DNA from 3 places in the Pseudonocardia sp. HH130630-07 genome. Region 2 is predicted to be linked to each of the others. Evidence: predicted binding sites of a transcription regulator. Region 2 holds the regulator's gene; each other region holds the start of a gene.
The links. Region 2 encodes LexA, which represses DNA repair genes until DNA is damaged. Its sites were predicted from a motif close to CGAACACGTGTTCG; they were not measured.
Positions count from the first base shown of each region.

Region 1: a site for LexA is predicted at 2,534-2,547, ahead of dnaB (replicative DNA helicase). Genes of this name have one in related genera too.
Region 3: a site for LexA is predicted at 5,181-5,194, ahead of uvrA (excinuclease ABC subunit UvrA). Genes of this name have one in related genera too.

Region 1 is NZ_CP013854.1:2,337,814-2,345,224, reverse strand. Features, by position in the region: gene AFB00_RS11370 (class I SAM-dependent methyltransferase) at 1-334, opposite strand, end outside; gene AFB00_RS11365 (dTDP-4-dehydrorhamnose 3,5-epimerase family protein) at 521-1,048, shown strand; gene dnaB (replicative DNA helicase) at 1,091-2,503, opposite strand; gene rplI (50S ribosomal protein L9) at 3,132-3,581, opposite strand; gene rpsR (30S ribosomal protein S18) at 3,599-3,835, opposite strand; gene AFB00_RS11345 (single-stranded DNA-binding protein) at 3,888-4,445, opposite strand; gene rpsF (30S ribosomal protein S6) at 4,457-4,771, opposite strand; gene AFB00_RS11335 (deoxyribonuclease IV) at 5,173-5,946, shown strand; gene AFB00_RS11330 (NUDIX hydrolase) at 5,948-6,637, opposite strand; gene AFB00_RS11325 (glycosyltransferase family 87 protein) at 6,659-7,411, opposite strand, start outside.
Region 2 is NZ_CP013854.1:4,534,143-4,541,553, forward strand. Features, by position in the region: gene AFB00_RS21475 (HARBI1 family protein) at 1-11, shown strand, start outside; gene AFB00_RS21480 (hypothetical protein) at 132-854, shown strand; gene miaA (tRNA (adenosine(37)-N6)-dimethylallyltransferase MiaA) at 851-1,807, shown strand; gene dapF (diaminopimelate epimerase) at 1,804-2,700, shown strand; gene hflX (GTPase HflX) at 2,756-4,246, shown strand; gene AFB00_RS21500 (hypothetical protein) at 4,264-5,310, shown strand; gene lexA (transcriptional repressor LexA) at 5,408-6,142, opposite strand; gene AFB00_RS21510 (hypothetical protein) at 6,481-7,200, shown strand.
Region 3 is NZ_CP013854.1:4,975,289-4,982,699, forward strand. Features, by position in the region: gene AFB00_RS23640 (hypothetical protein) at 1-168, shown strand, start outside; gene AFB00_RS23645 (DUF2000 domain-containing protein) at 173-610, opposite strand; gene AFB00_RS23650 (AraC family transcriptional regulator) at 660-1,511, shown strand; gene AFB00_RS23655 (hypothetical protein) at 1,542-2,423, opposite strand; gene AFB00_RS23660 (helix-turn-helix domain-containing protein) at 2,856-4,064, shown strand; gene AFB00_RS23670 (MBL fold metallo-hydrolase) at 4,428-5,102, opposite strand; gene uvrA (excinuclease ABC subunit UvrA) at 5,461-7,411, shown strand, end outside.

The DNA.
Region 1 (7,411 bases), 2.2 Mb from region 2:
GGAGCCAGGACCCGCCGTGCGGGCTGCCGAACTCGACCACCCGGCGGCCCGGACCGACCACGCCCTCCCGCACCAGCCGGTCGATCGCCTGGTCGCTCTGCTCGAGGACCGCCAGCGGTTCGACGGCGGCCGGCTCCTCGGTGACGTCGGCGTCGATCTCGAGCTGGGCCAGCCCGCAGGATCCGCACAACCACATGCGCAGCGGGGTCGCCGGGTCCGGGAGCGGGTCGGCGACCGGGGGCATGCGGTCCCACGGCGGCTGTTCCCCGAGGTCCAGGACGGTCCTCCCGTCGACGGACCCGCAGCAGCGGCACCGCATCCGCACCGTCCCCACCCCCGCTCCGTCCGCTGGGCGCGATGGTAGAGGCCGGGGTGGCGGCGCCGGCGGGAACTCGTTCGGAGCAGCACGATCTCGCGCTGCGTCACCATCGGGCCGCTCGCTCGTTTCCCTACCGGTACCGGAATCCGGCCGCACCGTCGCGTCCCGCGGGGGTGCCGATCCGACCGAGGGGAGCAGCGCATGCAGGTCGTGGCCACTGTCGTGCCGGGCGCGCTGCTGCTCGGCCCGGGGCGGACTGGGCCGGGCTCCGGCCCGGTCCCGGATCTGTCGATGTTCACGCTGCGTCGTCGTCGGCAACCGTCGCGTGGCGCCGTGCACGGGTTGCACGGCCATCTCGACGAGCCGGTGCTGGTCCGGGTGCTGTCCGGGGCCGGCTACACCGCCGTGATCGACGCCCGGCCCGACGCCGGGACGTTCGGCCGGCTCGCCGTCACCCTGGTCGAGGACGACGCGATGCTGCTCGTCCCGCCGGGCTGCCTGTACGGCGTGCAGGCCGTCGCCGGGGAGACCGTCGTCGAGGTGCGGGCGGCCGTCCTCCCCGCGGAGCGGGAGCAGCTGCGCGCCGATCCCGACGACCCGGACCTGAACATCCGCTGGCTGGATCCCCGCCCGCGCCGCACGCCGGACGACGACCGGTCCTGGGACGCGTTGTGCTCCCGGCTGGGCGCTCCACCCGGACCCCGCCGGGACCGCGTCTCCCTCTGGTGACCGGCCCCGGGCTCTGGTGACCGGCCCCGGGAACGCCCGGGCTCAGCCGTGGGCGAGGTCGGAGAACCGGCTGTAGTGCAGCTGGTGCGCCACGGTGATCGTGGTCGTGGGGCCGTTACGGTGCTTGGCCAGGATCAGGTCCGCCTCGCCGGCCCGCGGGTCGTCCTGCTCGAACGCGTCCGGCCGGTGCAGGAGCACCACCATGTCCGCGTCCTGCTCGATCGAGCCGGACTCACGCAGGTCCGACAGCATCGGCCGCTTGTCGGTGCGCTGCTCGGGACCACGGTTCAGCTGGCTCATCGCGACGACCGGCACCTCGAGCTCCTTGGCGATCAGCTTGATCTGCCGGGAGAACTCCGAGACCTCCTGCTGCCGCGACTCCACCTTGCGGCCCGAGGTCATCAGCTGCAGGTAGTCGAGGATGATCAGTTTCAGGTCGTTGCGCTGCTTCATCCGGCGGGCCTTCGCCCGGATCTCCATCAGCGTCAGGTTCGGCGAGTCGTCGATGTAGAGCGGCGCCTCGGAGATCTCCGACATCCGCCGCGCCATCCGCGTCCAGTCCTCGTCCGACATCCGGCCCGCACGCATGTCGGCCAGCCGGATGCGTGCCTCCGCCGAGAGCAGGCGCATCACGATCTCGGACTTGCTCATCTCCAGCGAGAAGAACGCGCTGGTCATGCCGTTGCGGATGGAGCACGACCGAGCGAAGTCCAGGCCGAGGGTCGACTTACCCAGACCCGGCCGGGCCGCGACGACGACCATCTGGCCCGGGTGCAGGCCGTTGGTCACCGCGTCGAGATCGGCGAACCCGGTCGGCACGCCCGCCGCGACCCCGCCCTGGGAGGCGATCGCGTCGATCTCGTCCATCGTGGGCTGGAGCAGCTCCTCCAGCACCGTGTAGTCCTCGGTGGTGGTGCGCTCGGTGACCTCGTAGACCGCGGCCTGCGCCCGGTCGACGACCTCCTCGACCTCGCCGCCCTCGTTGCCGTGGTACCCGAGCTGCACGATCCGGGTGCCCGCCTCGACCAGCCGGCGCAGGATCGCCTTCTCGCCGACGATCTCGGCGTAGTAGGCGGCGTTCGCCGCGGTCGGCACGGTCGCGATCAGGGTGTGCAGGTAGGGCGCGCCGCCGAGCCGGACGAGCTCGCCCCGGCGCTGCAGCTCCGCCGACACCGTCACCGCGTCGGCCGGCTCACCGCGGCCGTAGAGATCCAGGATGGTCTCGTAGACGGTCTGGTGCGCGGGCCGGTAGAAGTCCTCGGGCCGCAGCACCTCCACCACGTCGGCGATCGCGTCCTTGCTCAGGAGCATGCCGCCGAGCACGGACTGTTCCGCCGTGAGGTCCTGGGGCGGCTGCCGGTCGAAGGCGCCGCTCCCGCCGTCGCCCGAGCCGGACTGCTCGCCGTCCCGGACGGCGCGGGGCCTGCCCGTAGGACGGTCGTCGGTCAGAGCCATACGCAGCGTCACCCCCGATGACCAGCCTACCGAACACACGTTCGATGCGCGAGGGACGATCCGGCACTTCTCGACGGATCTCCCGTGGTGTCCGGTCCGGGCGGTCGTCGCCGGGCGCGGGACGCGCCGACCACCTCGCCGGTCCGGTGCCACCGAGGCTAGGTCGCCCGGGCGGGGCAGTGCGAACCACTCTGGTGATCGACATGGGGATGGACTGTGCACCGAGACCGCCCGTCCCGGGACGGCGCTGTGGACAAGTTGGGGACAGCACTGCCGAATTCGAGGAATCAGCAGGTCAGAGCGTGATCAGCTGATGTGGACAACTTTGCTGTGGCGTGTCGGCGCACGCCGTTTCTCGGCGTGTCGGAGCACTCGGGCGACCGCTCACCGTCCGGCGCATCCACAGCTCCGCCCGACGCCCGGCCCGGTATCGCTCCGGCGTGTCGGCCGGGTGACGGAGCACCCTTCGTGCGGTCGCCCGGTCGGGTCGGGGAGCCCGCCCGGCGTCGCACACCGCCACCACGCTCCCCACCGGGACGCCCTGGAGACACGAAAGGGCGGTGTCCGGAACCGTGGTTCCGGACACCGCCCTGACTACGTTCAGTGGTCAAGTGACCACTGTCACAGCTCAGCCTGCTGCGACGACCGCGATCGCCAGCTCGGTGGTGACCTCCGGGTGCAGGCGGACCTGCACCTGGTGCTTGCCGAGCTCCTTGATGTGCCCCGGGACGTCGACGGTGCGCTTGTCGAGCACCGGGCCGCCGGCGGCCTTCACCGCGTCGACGACCGCGAGCGGGGTGACCGAGCCGAACAGCCGCCCGTTGGCACCGGACTTGGCCGGCACCGTGACGTTCAGGTTCTTCAGCTGCGAGTCGACCTGCTGGGCGTGCCCCAGGTCCCGGATCTCGCGGACCTTGCGGGCCCGGCGGATCTGCTCGACCTGCTTCTCGGAGCCACGGGTGGCCACGACGGCGAGCTTGCGCGGGATCAGGTAGTTGCGGCCGTAGCCGTCCTTGACCTCGACGATGTCGCCGGGCGCGCCCAGGTTCGGGACGTCGGCGTTGAGGATCAGCTTCATCTGCGTTCTCCCCTGTCTCAGCGCGCGGTCGAGGTGTAGGGCAGCAGCGCCACCTCGCGGGAGTTCTTGACCGCGACGGCGACGTCCCGCTGGTGCTGACGGCAGTTGCCGGTCACCCGGCGGGCCCGGATCTTGCCCCGGTCGGAGATGAACTTCCGCAGCAGGCCGGTGTCCTTGTAGTCGATCGCCTGCGCCTTGTCCTTGCAGAACGCGCAGACCTTCTTCTTCGGCTTGCGCACGATGGCCTTGGCCATGGTGGTGCTCCTGGAGTCGTCCACCGCCCGTCGCGGACGGTGGGTGCGTGGATCAGAACGGGGGTTCGTCGTTCGACGCCGCGCCACTGCCGGCGGGCGGGGCCGAACCCCAGGGATCGTCATAGCCGCCGGAGTTGCCGCCCCCGGAGTTGCCGCCGCCGCCCTGCTGGCCGCCGCCACCGCCGAAGCCGCTACCGCCGCCGTCGTAACCGCCGCCGCCACCGAAGCCACCGGAGCCTCCGCCCCGGTTGACCTTGTTGACCTTGGCGGTCGCGTAGCGGAGCGAGGGGCCGACCTCGTCGACCTCCATCTCCACGACGGTGCGCTTCTCGCCCTCCTTCGTCTCGAAGGAGCGCTGGCGGAGCCGGCCCTGGACCACGACCCGCGCACCGCGGGTCAGTGACTCGGCGACGTTCTCCGCCGCCTGGCGCCAGATGTTGCAGCGCAGGAACAGTGCCTCGCCGTCCTTCCACTCGCCGGACTGGCGGTCGAAGGTGCGCGGGGTGGACGCGACGGTGAAGTTGGCGACCGCGGCGCCGGAGGGTGTGAAGCGCAGCTCGGGATCCGCCGTCAGGTTGCCCACGACGGTGATCACGGTCTCTCCGGCCATGACGGGTCCTCTCAGTCTGCGGCGGGCGCCGGCGTGCGGGTGAGGTCCTTGCGCAGCACCTTGGTGCGCAGCACGGACTCGTTCAGACCCAGCTGGCGGTCCAGCTCGGTGACCGTGGCCGGCTCCGCGGCGATCTCGACGACCGCGTAGATGGCCTCGCTCTGCTTCCGGATCTCGTAGGCCAGGCGGCGCTTGCCCCAGACCTCGATCTTCTCGACCGATCCGCCGTCGCTCTTCACGACGGTGAGGAACTGCTCCAGGGACGGCTGCACGGTGCGCTCGTCCAGGCTTCCGTCGAGGATGACCATGACCTCGTAATGACGCATGAGAACCACTCACCTCCTATGGACTCGTGACGGTCGCGACCCGGACGGCCGCGACAGGAGGTTCTCAACACACCCCGGCGGTCCACGGCACACAGATCGCGCCGCACCACCGGGATGGCTCCGAGCAGGCTACCAACGCCCCCTCGGCCCCCGACCTGCGGGTACGCCCACCCACCCCGCCGCCGCTCACCCCGCCGCAGCCGCACTCATGGAGCTAAAGCCTCGCGTCGCCGGGCTTTCGCTCCATGAGTGCACCCCGGGCCGGATGTACTCATGGAGCTTCGGCCCGGTGGGACGAGGCTCTGGCTCCATGAGTGGGCCGGCCGCGGGGGCGAGTGGGCGCGGGGCGGGTGGGGCCGCGGGGTGGGTGGGCGGGCCGGTGCGCTCGCTACCGTGGCGGCATGCAGATCGGAGCGCACGTCCGGGACGCCGAGGATCCGCTGGCCGCGGCCGGTGAGGTGGGCGCCGAGGTGATCCAGCTGTTCCTGTCCGACCCCCAGGGCTGGAAGAAGCCGCCGCCGCACCCGCGGGCCGCCGAGCTGGCCGGCTCCGACGTGGCGGTGGTGGTGCACGCCCCCTACGTCGCGAACGTCGCCTCGACGAACAACCGGATCCGCATCCCGTCGCGCAAGATCGTCCAGCAGCACCTGGCCGGTGCGGCGGAGGTCGGCGCGTTCGGGCTGGTGGTGCACGGCGGGCACGTGACCGCGGGCGAGGACCCGGCCACCGGCGTCGACAACTGGCGCAAGTTCGTGGAGCGCCAGGCCGGCGAGCACGGGTTCGACGTACCGGTCCTGATCGAGAACACCGCTGGCGGCGACAACGCGATGGCCCGCCGGTTCGACGCGCTCGCCCGGCTCTGGGACGCGGTCGGGGAGTTCGGGGTCGGTTTCTGCCTCGACACCTGCCACGCCTTCGCCGGCGGCGAGGAACTGGCCGGGATCGTGGAGCGCACCAGGGCCATCACCGGCCGGATCGACCTGATCCACCTCAACAACTCGCGCGACCCGTTCGACTCCGCACGGGACCGGCACGCGAACATCGACTCCGGGACGATCCCGCCGGACGAGCTGGCCGCCGTCGTGGCCGAGGCCGGGGCACCGGTCGTGGTGGAGACGCCGGCCGAGGGACAGGCCCGCGACATCGCGTTCCTGCGCGGCGCGGTCGTCGCCTGACTCACCGCCAGGCGAACACCGGCTGTTCCAGGTGCGCCACCCTGGTGCGCCTGCCGTGCAGGACGACCTCGCGGAACTGGTGGAGCACCGCTCCGGTGGGGGCGTGCACGAACCGGTCGAACAGCGGCACCTGGATCACCGGGGCGTCGGACTCCGGGATCGTCAGGAACCGGGGCTCGCCGTCGATCTCCGCCAGCGGGGGCCGGTGCAGCTCGGCGACCTCGTCCGGGTTCGGCACCGGTTCCCCGGCACCCCCGGCCCACAGCACGACCGGCGTGATCACGTAGCCGGAGCGGGTCGGGTAGTCGTCGAGCAGGCCCAGCACCCGGTCCGGGCCGAGGTCGAGCCCGACCTCCTCGGCAACCTCCCGCCGCCCGGCCTGCTCGGCCGTCTCACCGGCGTCGATCCGGCCGCCCGGCAGCGCCCACTGCCCGGAGTGCGCCCGCAGCGAGCGGGCCCGGCGGGTCAGGACGAACGCGACCTCCTGCGCCAGCGGGCCCGTCCCGGTGGCGCCGGGCACCGGCAGCAACGTCATCGTGACGGCGGCCGGTCGCCGCCCGGCCCGTTCGGCCTCGGTCGCGGCGATCCGCTGCTCCGGCCCGAGCACGGCCAGCGCGTCGCGGACCCGCTCGCGCAACCGGTCGGCCACCTGCTCCGGGACCTGCTCCGGTACTGCCGCGCCGTCGCCCATGCCGCGATCCTGCACGGGGGATCAGCCCGCCGCGACCGGGACCGGCCGGCGCGGCCACACCGGGTCCGGGTCGCGGTCCGGCGCCGGTTCCCGCCGCAGCACCTGGCGTACGACGAGCACGCACAACGCGACCACCACGGCGTCCCGCACCAGCACGGTGACCAGGAACGGCTCGATCGGCAGGCCCTTCGCGTCCTCCCCGAGGTACTGGAGCATCCGCGGCACCCAGACCAGCGCGTCCACCGTCATCCAGGCCAGCAGCAACCGCCAGCGCGGCAGGGCCAGCACGGCGAGCGGCACCAGCCACAGCGAGTACTGCGGGCTCCACACCTTGTTGAGCAGCAGGAAGGCCGCCACCACGAGGAAGCCCAGCTCGGCGACGGCCGGTGGGCGGGGTGCCCGCCACGCCAGCCAGGCGATCGCGGCGAACGCGAGCGCCATCAGCGCCGCCGTCACCGCGTTGAGCACGGCCGGGGCCGCACCGTCGGCCAGCTGCCCGTCGAACCCGGACCAGCCGGTGAACGTCGACAGCGCGAACCAGATCGAGTCCGGGTCCGCGGGGCGGGTGCGGTTCAGCGTGAAGAACTCCGACCAGCCCGGCCACCAGGCCAGTGCGACCGGGAGGTTCACCGCGAGCCAGGTGACGGCCGCCGCCGCGATCACCCGGACCGCCCGCGGCAGCCCGCCGTCGCCGCGCCGGCGCAGGCCGACCAGCAGGATCGGCAGCAGGAGCAGAGCCGGGTAGAGCTTCGCCGCGGCACCGAGCCCGATCAG
Region 2 (7,411 bases):
GCACAACATGATCACCACGCTACTGAGAACACCTCACTGAGCCCCCGTCCGGGCGCGCCCGCCGGGTGATCGGGCCCGGCGGGGGCGGTCGTGCGGACGGCGGCCGTACCCGCTGGCTACCCTCGGGCCCCGTGCCCGCCGCGATCGCCGTCCTGCCCCATCCGCCGCTGCTCGTCCCCGAGCTGAGCGGTGACGCCGCGATCGAGACCGAGGCGGTGCGCGCCGCCGTCCGGGGTGTCGCCGACCGGCTCGCCGCCCTCGCCCCGGTGTGGATCGCGGTCGGTGCGGATCCGGCGGGCCGGCGCACGGTGCCCCCCGGCACCCGCGGGACGTTCGCCGGCTACGGCCGCGACGTCCCGGTGGCCCTGCCCGGCCCGGTAACCGGGGACGAGGGACCCGGGCTCCCGTTGCCGCTGCTGGTGGCGGCCTGGGCGGCGGCCGGGGCCGGAGCGGGCTCGGTGCGTGGCGAGCTCCTCGCGCCGGACACCGCCCCCGCCGACTGCGCCGCGCTCGGCCGGGAGCTGGGTGGCACCGACGGCACCGACGGCACGGCCCGGGTGGGCCTGCTCGTGCTCGGCGACGGCGCCGCGATGCACACCCCCACCGCACCCGGCGGGTTCGACGAGCGGGCCGAGGCGTTCGACGCCGTCGTCGCCACCGCGCTGGACGTGCCGGACCCCGCTGCGCTGGCGGAGCTCGACCCGGTCGCCGCGGGGGAGCTGCGGGCCGGTGGGCGCGCCCCGTGGCAGGTGCTCGCCGGCGCCGCGGCCGGGCGGTCGTGGCGGGCCACGCACCGGCACACCTCGATGCCCTACGGCGTCGCCTACCACGTGGCGCTGTGGGAACCGGCGTGAGCGACGACGACTCCGGGGCCGCTGCGGCCGGGCCGGCGCTGGTCGCCGTGGTCGGGCCCACCGCGACCGGCAAGTCCGATCTCGGGCTGGCCATCGCCGAGCGGCTCGGCGGCGAGGTCGTCAACGCCGACGCGATGCAGCTCTACCGGGGGCTCGACGTGGGCACCGCGAAGCTGCGCCCGGAGGAGCGCCGGGGGATCGCGCATCATCTGCTCGACGTCCTCGACGTGCGGGACGCCGCGTCGGTCGCGGCCTACCAGCGCGACGCCCGCGCGGTCGTCGAACGGCTGCGGGCCGCCGGGCGCACACCCGTCCTGGTCGGTGGGTCCGGCCTGTACGTGCAGGCGGTGCTCGACGAGCTGGAGTTCCCCGGCACCGACCCGGACCTGCGCGCCGGGCTGCAGGCGGAGCTGGAGCGCGACGGGGCGGCGGCGCTGCACCGCAGGCTCGCCGACGTCGATCCGGCGGCCGCCGCCGAGGTGCTGCCGTCGAACGGGCGGCGGATCGTGCGGGCGCTGGAGGTCGTCGCGCTGACCGGCCGTCCGTTCCGGGCCACGCTGCCCACCACCGGCACGCCGCGCTACGGCGCGGTCCTCCTGGGCGTCGACCGGGACGTCGCGGAGCTGGACGAGCGGGTCGCCGTCCGGGTGGACCGGATGCTCGGCGACGGGTTGGTCGAGGAGACGCGGAACCTGCTGCCGCACGGTCTCGCGCAGGGCCGCACGGCGTCCCGGGCGCTCGGGTACCGGCAGGTGCTCGACGCGCTCGACCGCGACCCGGACGCCCCGGACCTGGAGACGGTCCGCGCCGAGACGGTGCGCGCGACCCGCCGGTTCGTACGCCGCCAGCGGTCCTGGTTCCGCCGGGACCGGCGGATCCACTGGCTCGACGGCGCCGCGCCCGGCCTGGTGCCGGACGCGTTGTCGGTGCTCGCTCGTAAGCTCGTGGCATGAGCGGCATCGCGTTCACCAAGGGGCACGGCACCGAGAACGACTTCGTCGTACTGCCCGATCCGGATGCCGCGCTGGACCTGACCCCCGAGCGGGTCGCCGCGCTGTGCGACCGGCGTCGCGGGCTCGGGGCCGACGGGGTGCTGCGGGTCGTGCGCTGGGCGAAGCTGGCCGGTGACGCGTCGGTCCCCGAGCCGGTCCCCGGCGTCGAGTGGTTCATGGACTACCGCAACGGCGACGGATCGGTCGCCGAGATGTGCGGCAACGGGGTGCGGGTCTTCGCCCGCTACCTGCACGAGCGCGGCTGGGCGCCCGGCGGGGGCTTGATCGGCACCCGGGCCGGGGTGCGGTCGGCGACCGTCGGCGGCGGCACCGGGACCGGCCCGTCCGGGGGCGGCGGCGTGGCGGTCGACATGGGTCCGGTCGACATCGGGCCGGCGTCGGTCGCCACCCTGGGCACCGCCCGGTTCGACGGGCTCGCCCTCGACGTCGGCAACCCGCACCTCGCCTGTGTGGTGCAGGCGGACCCGGCGGGGCTGGACCTCTCCGTCGCGCCGCGGTTCGACCCGCAGGTCTTCCCGCACGGGGTGAACGTCGAGTTCGTGACCCCCCTGGCGGGACCCGCCGCGGGCGGGTCGGTCCGGATGCGGGTGCACGAGCGGGGTGTGGGGGAGACCAGGGCGTGCGGCACCGGGACCGTCGCGGCCGTCGTCGCCGCGCTGCGGGCCGCCGGGCACACCGCGGGCGACGTGGAGGTGCAGGCCCCCGGCGGCCGGCTGCGGGTCACCGTCGAGGCGGGTGACGACGAGCGGACCGGGCGCACCGTGCTGCACGGTCCGGCGGTGCTGCTCGCCACGGGCGAGATCGACCGAGGCTGGTGGGACGCGCCCGCCTGACCGGCCCGAATCCGGGCGGACAGCGGCCGCCCGACGTGGGACACTGGCGCGCACGATGACTGAAGCCCGTACCCCTGCAGAACACACCACGCCCCGGCCCGCAGCGTCCGTGGCACCGTCGGCCGGCGAGCTGGATCTCGAGGAGCGCGCGTCGCTGCGCCGCATCCACGGGCTGTCCACCGAGCTCACCGACATCACCGAGGTCGAGTACCGGCAGCTGCAGCTCGAGCGCGTCGTGCTCGTCGGGGTGTGGACCGAGGGCACCGCCGAGCAGGCCGACGCCTCGCTCACCGAGCTGGCCCGGCTCGCCGAGACGGCGGGATCCGAGGTGCTCGACGGGCTGGTCCAGCGGCGTTCGAGCCCCGACCCGGCCACGTTCATCGGCTCCGGCAAGGTCGAGGAGCTGCTCGCGACCGTCCGATCGACCGGCGCCGACACCGTGATCTGCGACGGCGAGCTCTCGCCGGGCCAGCTCCGCCAGCTGGAGGAGCGGCTGAAGGTCAAGGTGATCGACCGGACGGCGCTGATCCTCGACATCTTCGCCCAGCACGCCCGCTCCCGGGACGGCAAGGCCCAGGTCGAGCTCGCCCAGCTGTCCTACCTGCTGCCGCGGCTGCGCGGCTGGGGTGAGGCGCTGTCCCGGCAGGTCGGTGGCCGGGCCGCCGGTGGTGTCGGTATCGGTGGCCGTGGTCCCGGTGAGACCAAGATCGAGCTGGACCGCCGCCGGATCCGCGCGCGCATGTCCAAGCTGCGTCGCGAGATCGGTGCGATGCGCCGGGTCCGGGACACCCAGCGGGGCAGCCGGCGGCGCAACGAGATCCCGTCGGTCGCGATCGTCGGGTACACCAACGCCGGCAAGTCGAGCCTGCTCAACCAGCTCACCGACGCCGGGGTGCTGGTGCAGGACGCCCTGTTCGCCACCCTGGACCCCACCACGCGCCGGGCCGAGACGCCGGACGGGCACGGGTACACGCTCACCGACACGGTCGGCTTCGTCCGGCATCTGCCGCACCAGCTGGTCGAGGCGTTCCGCTCCACGCTGGAGGAGGCGGCGGGCGCCGATCTCCTGGTGCACGTGGTCGACGGTTCCGACCCGTTGCCGGACGACCAGATCGCCGCCGTCCGCCAAGTGCTGGTGGAGGTCGGCGAGGAACAGGGCGGCGGCGCCATGCCGCACGAGCTGCTCGTGGTGAACAAGACCGACGCCGCGCCGGAGCTCGCGCTGGCCCGTCTGCGGCACGCGCTGCCGGAGGCGGTGTTCGTCTCGGCGCAGTCCGGGGCGGGGATCGCCGAGCTCCGGGACCGGATCGCCGGGCTGCTGCCCCGTCCGGAGTACGAGGTCGACCTACTGATCCCGTACACCGAGGGGGCCGTGGTCGCCCGCCTGCACGACGAGGGTGAGGTCCTCGCCGAGGAGCACACGGGGGACGGCACCCGGATCTGGGCCAGGGTCGCTCCCGAACTCGGGACCGCGGTGCTGCCCTACGCCGTCGGCGGCAGCGCGGTGCCCGGGTCCGATCTCCCGGCGACCGCCGCGGGCCACTGACCCGTCACCGCCCGCGGTTGCGCACCGGGCTCGTGGCGGCCACCGTCGCGGTCTCCGGTGCGGCCGCGAGTGCCGTGGACGCGCCGCAGCCGCTGTGCAGCACGACCGATCCGCAGGTCGCCGAGCTGTCCGGGCTGGTCGTGGACGGACCCGCCGACGGCCCGGCCCGGCTGCGGATCATCGTCGACGGCGGGGGCACGGGAGAGGTCGTGACCGTCGACCCGGTGAGCTGTGCACCGCTGGAGGTCCGCGACACCGGGATCGCGGTCACCGACGTCGAGGACCTGGGTCTGGCGCCGGACGGCACGCTCTGGCTGGCCGACACCGGGGACAACCGCGGTGAGCGGGACACCGTCCGGCTGGTGGAGGTGCCGTCCACCGGGCCCGCGCGGGCACACGATCTGCGCTACGCCGACGGCCCGCGCGACGCCGAGGCCGTCCTCGTCGCCGACGACGGGGTCCCGCTGATCGTCGAGAAACGGACCGGGGCCGCCGGGGTGTTCCGCCCCGATCGGCCGCTCGACGGCGGTCCGGGACCGGTCGTACTGGAGCGCGTCGCCGAGGTCGTCCTGCCGTATTCGGCCACCGGTGGCGGTCCGCTCGGCCGCGGCGGGACACGGACGGTCACCGGGGGCGCGGTGAGCCCGGCCGACGCGCCGGACGGCCGGGCCGCGGCCCTGCGCACCTACACCGACGCCTGGCTGTTCCCGCTGCCCGCGGGCCGCGTCACCGGCGACGATCTCGTGGCGGCCCTGCAGACGTCCCCGTTGCCGGTACCCCTGCCGGACGAGGCGCAGGGTGAGGCACTCGCGCTGGACCGGGGCGGAACGCTGCTGTCGGGCACCGAGGCCCGGGGCACGGCGCCCGCCGGGATCCGGACGGCCGCCGGGGCGGTGGCGGCGGCGACCGCACCGGACGCCCCGGTCGTCGCCCCACCGGCGCAGGCGCCCCCGGTCCGGACGTTCCCGGACTGGTTGCCCGCGGCCGCCGGGGCCGGCGTGGTCGGTGTCCTGCTGGTGGCCGGGGTCGGCGCGATGGCCCTGCACGGCCGCCGGCGCCGCTGAACGGGCCCGGCTCCGGAGCCGGCGCTCGCCCACGACCCCGTCCTGACGTCGCCGCGGCCCGGCTCCGGAACTGTCGCCGCCCGGCCGCGGCCCGGCGTCAGAGCCGCCGCAGTACGGCCACGACCCGGCCGAGGATCGACGCGTCGTCACCGGGGATGGGGTCGTAGGCGTCGTTCGCCGGCATCAGCCAGATGTGCCCGTCCCTGCGGCGGAACGTCTTCACCGTGGCCTCGCCGTCGATCATCGCCGCCACGACCTCGCCCTGCTCCGCGACCGGCTGCTGCCGGACGACGACCCAGTCCCCGTCGGTGATGGCGGCGTCCACCATCGAGTCGCCCTTGACGTTGAGCAGGAACAACGTGCCCTCACCGACGATCTCCCGTGGCAACGGGAACACGTCCTGAACGGCCTGCTCGGCCAGGATCGGCCCGCCCGCGGCGATGTCGCCGATCAGCGGCACGAACGCCGGTGCGGGTCGCTCCGAGCGGGCGGCCTCGGTGTCGGCGTCGGTGCCGTCCCCGGCGGCCGACTGCTCCGGGCTCCGCACGTCGACCGCGCGGGTGCGGTTCGGGTCGCGCCGCAGGAACCCCTTGCGCTCCAGTGTGCGCAGTTGGTGGTGCACCGACGACGTGGAGGTCAGCCCCACCGCGTCGCCGATCTCGCGCACGCTCGGGGGGTACCCGTACCGGTCCACCCAGTCCCGGATCACCGTCAGGACCTTCCGCTGTCGCGGGGTCAGCCCGCGGGCGTCGGCCGGGGGCTCGGGGAACTCCCGCACGTTCGCGGAACCCGGCCCGGCGGACGCACCGCCGTCGGACTCGTCCGCTGCCATCGCACTCGCCTCCTCGAGGATCTACCGCGTCGAACAGTAGCCAACACCGGGCCGTCCGCCAAACATGCGTTCGAAGTCGGCCACGGGCGTGTCGTGGAATCCGTCGGTCGGCGGCGGTACAACATCGCACAGGTGTTCGATCGAACATCGATTCGAACCGCGGCCGGTCGGTCCGCAGTTCTTGTCGGTGCCCGGTGTTACACAGTTCGTACGCCCGTTCGACCGGTCCCGGGGAAGGGCCGGTCGGGGGAGCGAGCAGGGCGCGGCCGGGTGTGGCCGCCGCCGACGGCGATCACCTCGCGACAGGGCGGGGTGATCCTCGACGAGCAGGAGGATCCATGCGAGAGCTCGACGTGTGCGACGCGCCGCTGACGGCCGGGTCGGCCCAGACCGTGCGGTCGGCGGAGACGGCTCGGTCGGCCCGGGCCGGGCGGGCGACGCGGCAGGCGGCGCCGGTCGCGGCCCCGCGCACCGGGGCCACCGGCCGGGGGCGTGGTCCGGCCGGGTCGGCCTGCCCGGTCCGGTCCCGTGCGGCCGCCGAGGGTGTCCGGTCCCGTTCGGCGGTCACCCCGGTGGACGGTGCGGTCCGGCCGTCCGCGGCGGAGCGGGCCGCCGCGCGCTGGTCCGGTGGCGGTGTGGTGGCCGGAGCGGACGCTGCCGGGCTGCGCGCCGCGCTGGCCCGGCACCCGGCCGGCCGGGCCCGTGCCGGGCGCCGGGCGGAGGGTGACGTGCCGGGTGGGGCACCGGGCGGCGTGCGGGTGCGGTCGCGGGCGGTGGTCACCGGATCCGGTGCCGAGCCGGTGCTGCAGGAGTCGCAGCCGGCGGTCCCGGCGCCGCGCACGGTCCGTCCGATGCGCCGCCCGTGCGTGGTGTCGCCGCGTCGCCGGTCCCGGGCGCGTGCGACCGGCCGTACGGGTCGCGCACTGACGGCGGTGGCGACCGTGCTCTGCTCGGCCACGGTCGTGCTGGCTCTGGGGCTCCTCGCCGACGTCTCGGCCGGGTGGAACGCCGGAGCGGAGTCCGGCGCCGGGGTGACCGTGCAGGCCGGCCTCCGGTAGTCGCCCGGCCCGGCCATCCCCGGCGGTCCGGTCGTCCCCGCGACCTGCCATGCGCACGGCCCGCCGCCGGCACGGCTGCACGGCCCGCCGCCGGCACGGCTCGGTTGTCTGTGCGGTCCGTTCACCTGCACGGCGTGGTGATCCGTGCGGCCCGGTGCTCGTACTGCCGGTGCCCGCATCGCCCGGTGGCTGCTGTCGCCACCCGTGTCCT
Region 3 (7,411 bases), 440 kb from region 2:
GACGACGCCGGTCTGCTCACCCCGGAGCTGCTGCCCACCGCCGTCCGCACGGCCTGGGAGGGTGCGGACCGTCCGCTCGTCCGGCTGGACGCCGGACGGTGGCGCGAGCTGTTCGCCGCCGCGGGACTCGGCGTCCCGCCGCAGACCGGCGGGCCGGATCCGGCCTGACCGGTCACGGGTGCGCGCCGGTCCCCTTCACGACCTTGTCCACCGCGTTGCGCGGCCCGTGCACGGCGAGGCCCACGAGGTCCAGTGCGTCGGCCCGTTCCGCCGCGACGACGGCGCGGTTGTCCCGGTCGTTGCCGGTGCCGAACATCGCCGCGGTGTAGATCGCGGTCGGCAGCCCGCGGGCGCTCGCCCGGGAACGGCATCCGGCGAGCGTCGCCGCGTCCGCCGCCCGGACGATCACGGGCAGCCCGAGCGTGGGCAGGTAGGAGTTGCCGTCGGCGTCGGCGTACGGCTCGCCGACCAGCTCCGGGACGTCGGCCGCCACCCCGGCGGCGAGGTAGGCGGTCACGTTCGCCACCTGCCACGGGGCGAGATCGTCACGCAGCACCACGACGATCTTGGTCGCGGGGCGTTCGGTCGGGATGGTCTGTACTGCGGTCACGCGGGAGATCCTGCTCCGGCCGGGCCCACGGTTCTTGTACGTTCCTCACATGGCCCGGACCAGCGCCGCGGGCGGCCCCGGTGCCACCGACGAGGTCGTCGCCTGGCGCCCGCCCCGGGTCCCCGGGATCTCCGAGGTCCTGCACGCCTCGTTCGGCACCCACGGCTACCCGGTCCACACCCACTCCACGTGGACCCTGCTGATCGTCGACGACGGCGCCGTGCGCTACGACCTCGATCGGCGCCCGCACGGCACCGAGGAGGCGCCGGTCACGCTGCTGCCGCCCGGTATCGCGCACGACGGGCGCGCGGCGAGCGGATCGGGCTTCCGCAAGCGGGTCCTCTACCTCGACCCGGGGCAGCTCGATGCCGCCCGCCTGGGCCAGGACGGGGTGGGCCCGGCCGTCGACCGGCCCGCGATCGCCGACCCGGTGCTGCACCGCAGGCTCGACGAGCTGCACCGGATCCTCACCGATCCGGACGCCGGCCTGCACGCCGAGAGCAGGCTCGCGCTCGTGGTCGAGCGGCTCACCCGGCACCTCGCCCCGGCCCGCGGATCCGGCGGTACCGGGCCCGGCGACGGTCTCGCCGGGCGGCTGCGGGAGCTGCTCGACGCCCGCACCGTCGACGGCGTCACCCTGGACGAGGCCGGGCGCCTGCTGCACGCCCATCCCGGCCATCTCGTCCGCAGCTTCTCCCGCCGGTTCGGGCTGCCGCCGCACCGGTATCTCGACGCCCGCCGGGTCGAGCACGCACGGGCGCTGCTGCTCGACGGGCTGCCGCCCGCCGCCGCCGCGGCGACGGCGGGATTCCACGACCAGGCGCACCTGCACCGCCGGTTCGTGCGCCTGCTCGGGGTGACGCCCGGCCGGTACGCCCGGTCCGGGACGCGCACCCGCTGACCGGTCCGCCGGGGCCGCCACCTCGGCCGTTCAGCCGAGTAGCGCGTCCCGGTGCTGCCAGGCCAGCCGGAGCGCGGCAGCGGCTCCGGGGGAGAGCCGCCCGGACGCGGTGAGGCGGTCGATGGTGTTCTGCTCGAACGGGATGCGGTGGGCGGGGACGGTCCCCTCGGTGTTCTGGTCGACGGCGTCGGCGAACAGCTCGTCGTGCAGTTCGGGCGCCAGCACGACGACCGTGAGGATGTCCCCGGCCAGCGTGAGCGCGTCCAGCGTGACCCCGAGGCAGTGGGCACGGAGCCGGCCGTCGGTCAGGGCGGCGTCCATCCCGGCGAAGGGCGGGCGGTCGTAGTCGACGGGTTCGCCGGTGCCGTCGTACTCGTCGTGGCCGAGGACCTCCTCCGCGTACTCGCGTTGGGTGTTGCGCCACACGGAGAAGTCGTTGGCCACGGACTCGGGGTGCACACTGCTCGGCTGGAAGATCCCGGCCGGTAGCAGGTGGATCATGCTCCCGCCCGCGGCGACCCGGAGACCGTCACGGGCGTGCAGGACGACGCTGGGACTCTCCCCGCCGCGGATGGTCAAGGTACCGATCGCGCCCATCACGGGGTGACGGGTGAGATCGAACGGGTCGCCGACGAGCGAGCGGAACGCGAGTCGTCGCCACGACGGCCGCGCGATCCGCACCTCCCCGGCCGGGCCACGGGTCAGGAACTCGTGCGCGGTCTCGTGGGCGAGGGCCTCGTTCACGTCGAGCCCGTCGAAGAACCCCATCGTGCCGAACGAGAGCTGCCGATCCGGTAATGACCAGTCGACGTCGAGCAGGCGGAAGGTCAACCGGTTCTCGAACAGGGCCGGACGAGCGAGGTCGCGGACGGCGTGGCTGTAGCGCCTGTACCGGTGCTCGCCGTTGCGCAACGGCCGGGCTGGTGCACTCTCGGGCTCGATACCGCTGACCGGCCGGGGTGAGTCGGCCAGCAGGTCCAGGACGATGTGTCCCAGCGGGATCGGTGACGCAGGGATCCACGACGATCAGCGATCACGCCGGTGCCGGTGCAACCGGGGAGCCGGTACTCCGGATACAGGGACTCCGCGGCGACGGCGAGTGCGCGCCGCCGGCTGCCCATCGCCCGCCGGACGGAGCGCCACCGGTCCTGGTCCTGCTGGACCCGTGGGTCCGGTGCCGGCGGTGCCACGGGAGAACGCTAGCCGCCCCGCTGGACAGCACCGTCGCACTCGATCCGCAGCGGCACCCTCGACGTCGGACCTGTGCACCCGAGCGGCGGCTGCGGTGGCTCGCCGTCCTGTCGTCTCCTCGGGAACCGCTGTCGTCCTGGTTACCCTGGTCGTATGGCAGGCACCGGTGACGTGGGCACGCGGATCGTCGAGCTGCGCACGTGGCGGGGCATGGACGCCCGCGTGGTCGCCGACCTGGCCGGCATCTCGGCCTCCTACCTGAGCCTGATCGAGAACGGGAAGCGCAGCGTCAACCGGCGTGAGACGTTGGAGGCCATCGCGCGGGCCCTTCGGGTGCACCCTGCCGAGCTGGCCGCCGTGCCCGTGAGCGGCGCCGAAGACCCCGACGTGGCCCGCGCCCGGACGTCGCTGAACGACGTCGAGACCGCGCTCACCGAGGCAGCCGTGGGGGAACGGACGGTCACGCCCCGGCCGTGGACCGCGGTCGCCGCGGACCTGCACCGGCTGCGCACCGACCTGAAGCCGAACGCCGACCTGCCCGGTCAGATGGCGGTCTACCCGGGTCTGTGGCGGGAGGTCAACGCCCACGCCGCGGAGGCGCCCACGTCCGGGCTGCTCGCCGACATCGTGTGGCTGGCGCTGGACATCTCGAACTCCGCCGGAGCGATCGGTGCCAACAGCGTGGCTGCGCTCGCCGTGTCGCACATGCGCGAGGCCGCCGCCGGGCTGGACGACCCGCTGTGGTCCGGCGTCGCGGCCTACGGCCGGGCGCTCGGCCTGGGTGCCGGTGGCTCCCGCTCCCGCGCCCTCCAGGTAACCGGTGCGGCGCTGGACGCCCTGGACCCGGCGGCGGGGGACGCGCACCGCCAGGTGGCCGGGGCGCTGCACCTGTCCTCGGCGTTGTCCACCAGCACTCTCGGCGACACCGATCGGTCGCGCGACCACCTGGCCGAGGCGGCCCGGCTCTCCGGTGACGACGACGCGTCCGGGACCGGGTTCGCGGGTCTCGCCTTCAGCCGTGCCAACGTGGCCATCTGGTCGGCCGCGCTCGCCGTCGAGGAAGGGGATCACGGCCGCGCACTCGAACTCGGCCGGGACCCGGTCGCCGCCACCCACCCGTCCCGGTCTCGCCGCGGTGCGCTGCATGCCGATCTGGCGCGGGCGCTGGCCGGTGACCGCCGCCGACGTCCCGAGGCCGTGCGTGAGCTGCTGACCGCCGAGCGTCTGGCACCGGTGCGGACCCGCGCGAACGTGTGGGCCCGCTCGGTCGCGGGCGAGCTGCTGCGTGGAGTTCGCCGGGACTCGGCCGACGATCGGGAGCTGCGTGGGTTCGCCTACCGGGCGGGGCTCGTTCCGGCCTGATCCGGATCATCGTCGTAGCGCTCCGGCGTGACGCGCTCCAGCACGCCTCGGTCCTCCCACGTCGCCCGGAGCGACGATGCCGCGTCGGCGAGCCTGCGGATCCCACACGGCCACGCAGGCAAGCCGCGGGCCTGGGTGAAGCACCCGGAGCACCGGCCCCGGCCGTCGTCCACGTGTTCGGAGAGCAGCGCATCGAGCAGACCGGGCTCACGGGCGACGAACAACGCTGCGCACGCATCGACAGGCACCAGACGAACGCTATGGGTGACCGTTGCGCCGTAATTGACACCGAGTAAAGCGGCCGGCCCGCCGGGACCGCCTACCTGGCGTAGACGGTCCCGGCCGCGGACATGTCGGCAACGGTCACCAGCCGCGCGACTTCCACTCCGGGAAGCTCGGTCGCTGCTCGCCGAGTGTCGAGTCGTCGCCGTGGCCCGGGTAGAACCAGGTCTCGTCCGGCAGCACGTCGAACACCCGGCGCTCCAGGTCCGACAGCAGCTGCACGTTGTCCTCCGGCGACCAGGTCTTCCCCGGACCACCGGGGAACAGGCTGTCCCCGGTGAACAGGTGCGGCCGGTCCTCCCCACGGTAGAGCAGGGCGATCGAGCCCGGGGTGTGCCCGCGCAGGTGGATCACCTCGAGCTGGATCTCCCCGAACTCGACGGTGTCGCCGCCCTCGACGAACTCGTCCATCGGGGCCGGCAGCTCCGGCGCGTCGAGCGGGTGCGCGATCAGCCGCGGCTCGAACATCCCCGCGATCGCGCCCAGACCCTGCCAGTGGTCGGGGTGCCGGTGCGTGGTCACGAGGTGCCGCAGGTCCGGGCGCTCGTCGGTGGCGCCGATCAGGTCGGCGATCCGGCCGGGCTCGGCGGCGGCGTCGACCAGCAGCGCCTCGCCCGAGGTCTTGCACACGAGCAGGTAGGCGTTGTTGTCCATCTCGCCGACCGAGATCTTGCTGATGCTGAGCTTCGCCAGGTCCCGGCGGGTGGCTGCGCCACCCGGCTCGGTGTGACCGGTGTAGTTCTCCAGGACGTCCACGGCGTGAGGGTATCGGCCGGGACCGACATCGACCCTGGGGAGAACCCGCCGGTCGCACCGGCGGGCCCGCTCACAGGTCGAACATGCGTACGAGTACGGTGGCGGCGTACCGACCGGCGCGTGCCGGGGTGCATCCACCGAGGCGGGCCCGCACGGACCCCCGCTCGACGGGTTCCTGTCGGTGGGTCGACCTAGCATCGGTCACCGGACGTGGAGACGGTCCGCGCCGGTGGCCCGGTCCCGGATGTCCCGACCGTCGTGGGCGTCCATCCGAGGTCCGATCCTCGGCCACCCGCCGTTCCAGGAGGCGCGCATCGTGAGCGACCAGACGACCGACCCGCGTGACGCCGGGACCACCCTGTCCCCGGGGGCGTCGCCGGTCCCGAGCGGTCCGAAGCTGGTCGTGCGCGGTGCGCGCGAGCACAACCTGCAGGGCATCGACGTCGACCTCCCGCGCGACAGCATGATCGTCTTCACCGGGCTGTCCGGCTCGGGCAAGTCGAGCCTCGCGTTCGACACGATCTTCGCCGAGGGGCAGCGCCGCTACGTCGAGTCCCTCTCGGCGTACGCCCGGCAGTTCCTCGGGCAGATGGACAAGCCCGACGTCGACTTCATCGAGGGGCTCTCGCCCGCGGTCTCGATCGACCAGAAGTCGACCAACCGGAACCCGCGGTCGACGGTCGGCACCATCACCGAGATCCACGACTACCTGCGCCTGCTCTACGCCCGCGCCGGTATCCCGCACTGCCCGGCCTGCGGCGAGCGGATCGAGAAGCAGACCCCGCAGCAGATCGTCGACCAGGTGCTGGAGATGGAGCAGGGCAGCCGGTTCCAGGTGCTCGCTCCGGTCGTCCGCACCCGCAAGGGTGAGTTCGTCGACCTGTTCTCGACCCTGCAGTCGCAGGGCTACTCCCGGGTCCTGGTCGACGGCACGGTGCACCAGCTGTCGGACCCGCCGAAGCTGAAGAAGCAGGAGAAGCACGACATCTCCGTCGTCGTCGACCGGCTCTCGGTCAAGGCGACCGCCAAGCAGCGGCTCACGGACTCGGTGGAGACGGCGCTGCGGCTGGCCGACGGGCTCGTCGTCCTCGACTTCGTGGACCTGCCCGACGACGACCCCTCCCGTGAGCGCCGGTTCTCCGAGCGGATGGCCTGCCCGAACGGGCACACGCTGGCCGTCGACGACCTGGAGCCGCGCACGTTCTCCTTCAACTCGCCCTACGGCGCGTGCCCGGCGTGCACCGGTATCGGCATCAAGAAGGAGGTCGATCCGGAGCTCGTCGTCCCCGACCCGGACCGCTCGCTCGGCGACGGCGCGATCGCGCCGTGGTCGGCCGGGCACAACGCCGAGTACTTCGGCCGGCTGCTCAGCGGTCTGTCGACGGCGATCGGCTTCCGGATGGACACCCCGTGGCGCAAGCTGCCGGCCGCCGCGCAGAAGGCGGTGCTGCAGGGCAGCGACGACCAGGTCCACGTGCGGTACCGGAACCGGTACGGCCGGGAGCGGTCGTACTACGCGAACTTCGAGGGCGTCATGCCGTTCCTGGAGCGGCGGCTGGAGCAGACCGAGTCCGACTCGCAGCGGGAGCGCTACGAGGGCTACATGCGGGACATCCCGTGCCCGGCCTGCGGTGGTGCCCGGCTGCGTCCCGAGGTCCTGTCGGTCACGCTGCCGCACCGGGACCTGGGGGAGCGCTCGATCGCCCAGGTCTCGGCGATGTCGGTGGCCGAGTGCTCCGGCTTCTTGAACGGCATGGTGCTCGACGACCGGCAGGCGATGATCGCCGGCGCCGTGCTCAAGGAGATCCAGGCCCGGCTGGGCTTCCTGCTCGACGTCGGCCTCGACTACCTGTCCCTGGACCGCGCGGCCGGGACCCTCTCCGGTGGGGAGGCGCAGCGCATCCGGCTGGCCACCCAGATCGGGTCGGGCCTGGTCGGCGTGCTCTACGTGCTCGACGAGCCGTCCATCGGCCTGCACCAGCGCGACAACCGGCGGCTGATCGACACGCTGACCCGGCTCAAGGAGCTCGGGAACACGCTGATCGTCGTCGAGCACGACGAGGACACGATCCGCGCCTCGGACTGGGCGGTCGACATCGGTCCGGGGGCCGGCGAGCACGGCGGGTACATCGTGCACTCCGGGAGCGTCGCCGACCTGGAGTCCCACGACACCTCGCTGACCGGCGCCTACCTGTCCGGGCGGAAGTCGATCCCGCTCCCGCAGCGCCGCGAGCTGGACCCGGCCCGGAAGCTGACGATCGTCGGCGCCCGCGAGCACAACCTGCGGGGGATCGACGTCGACGTCCCGC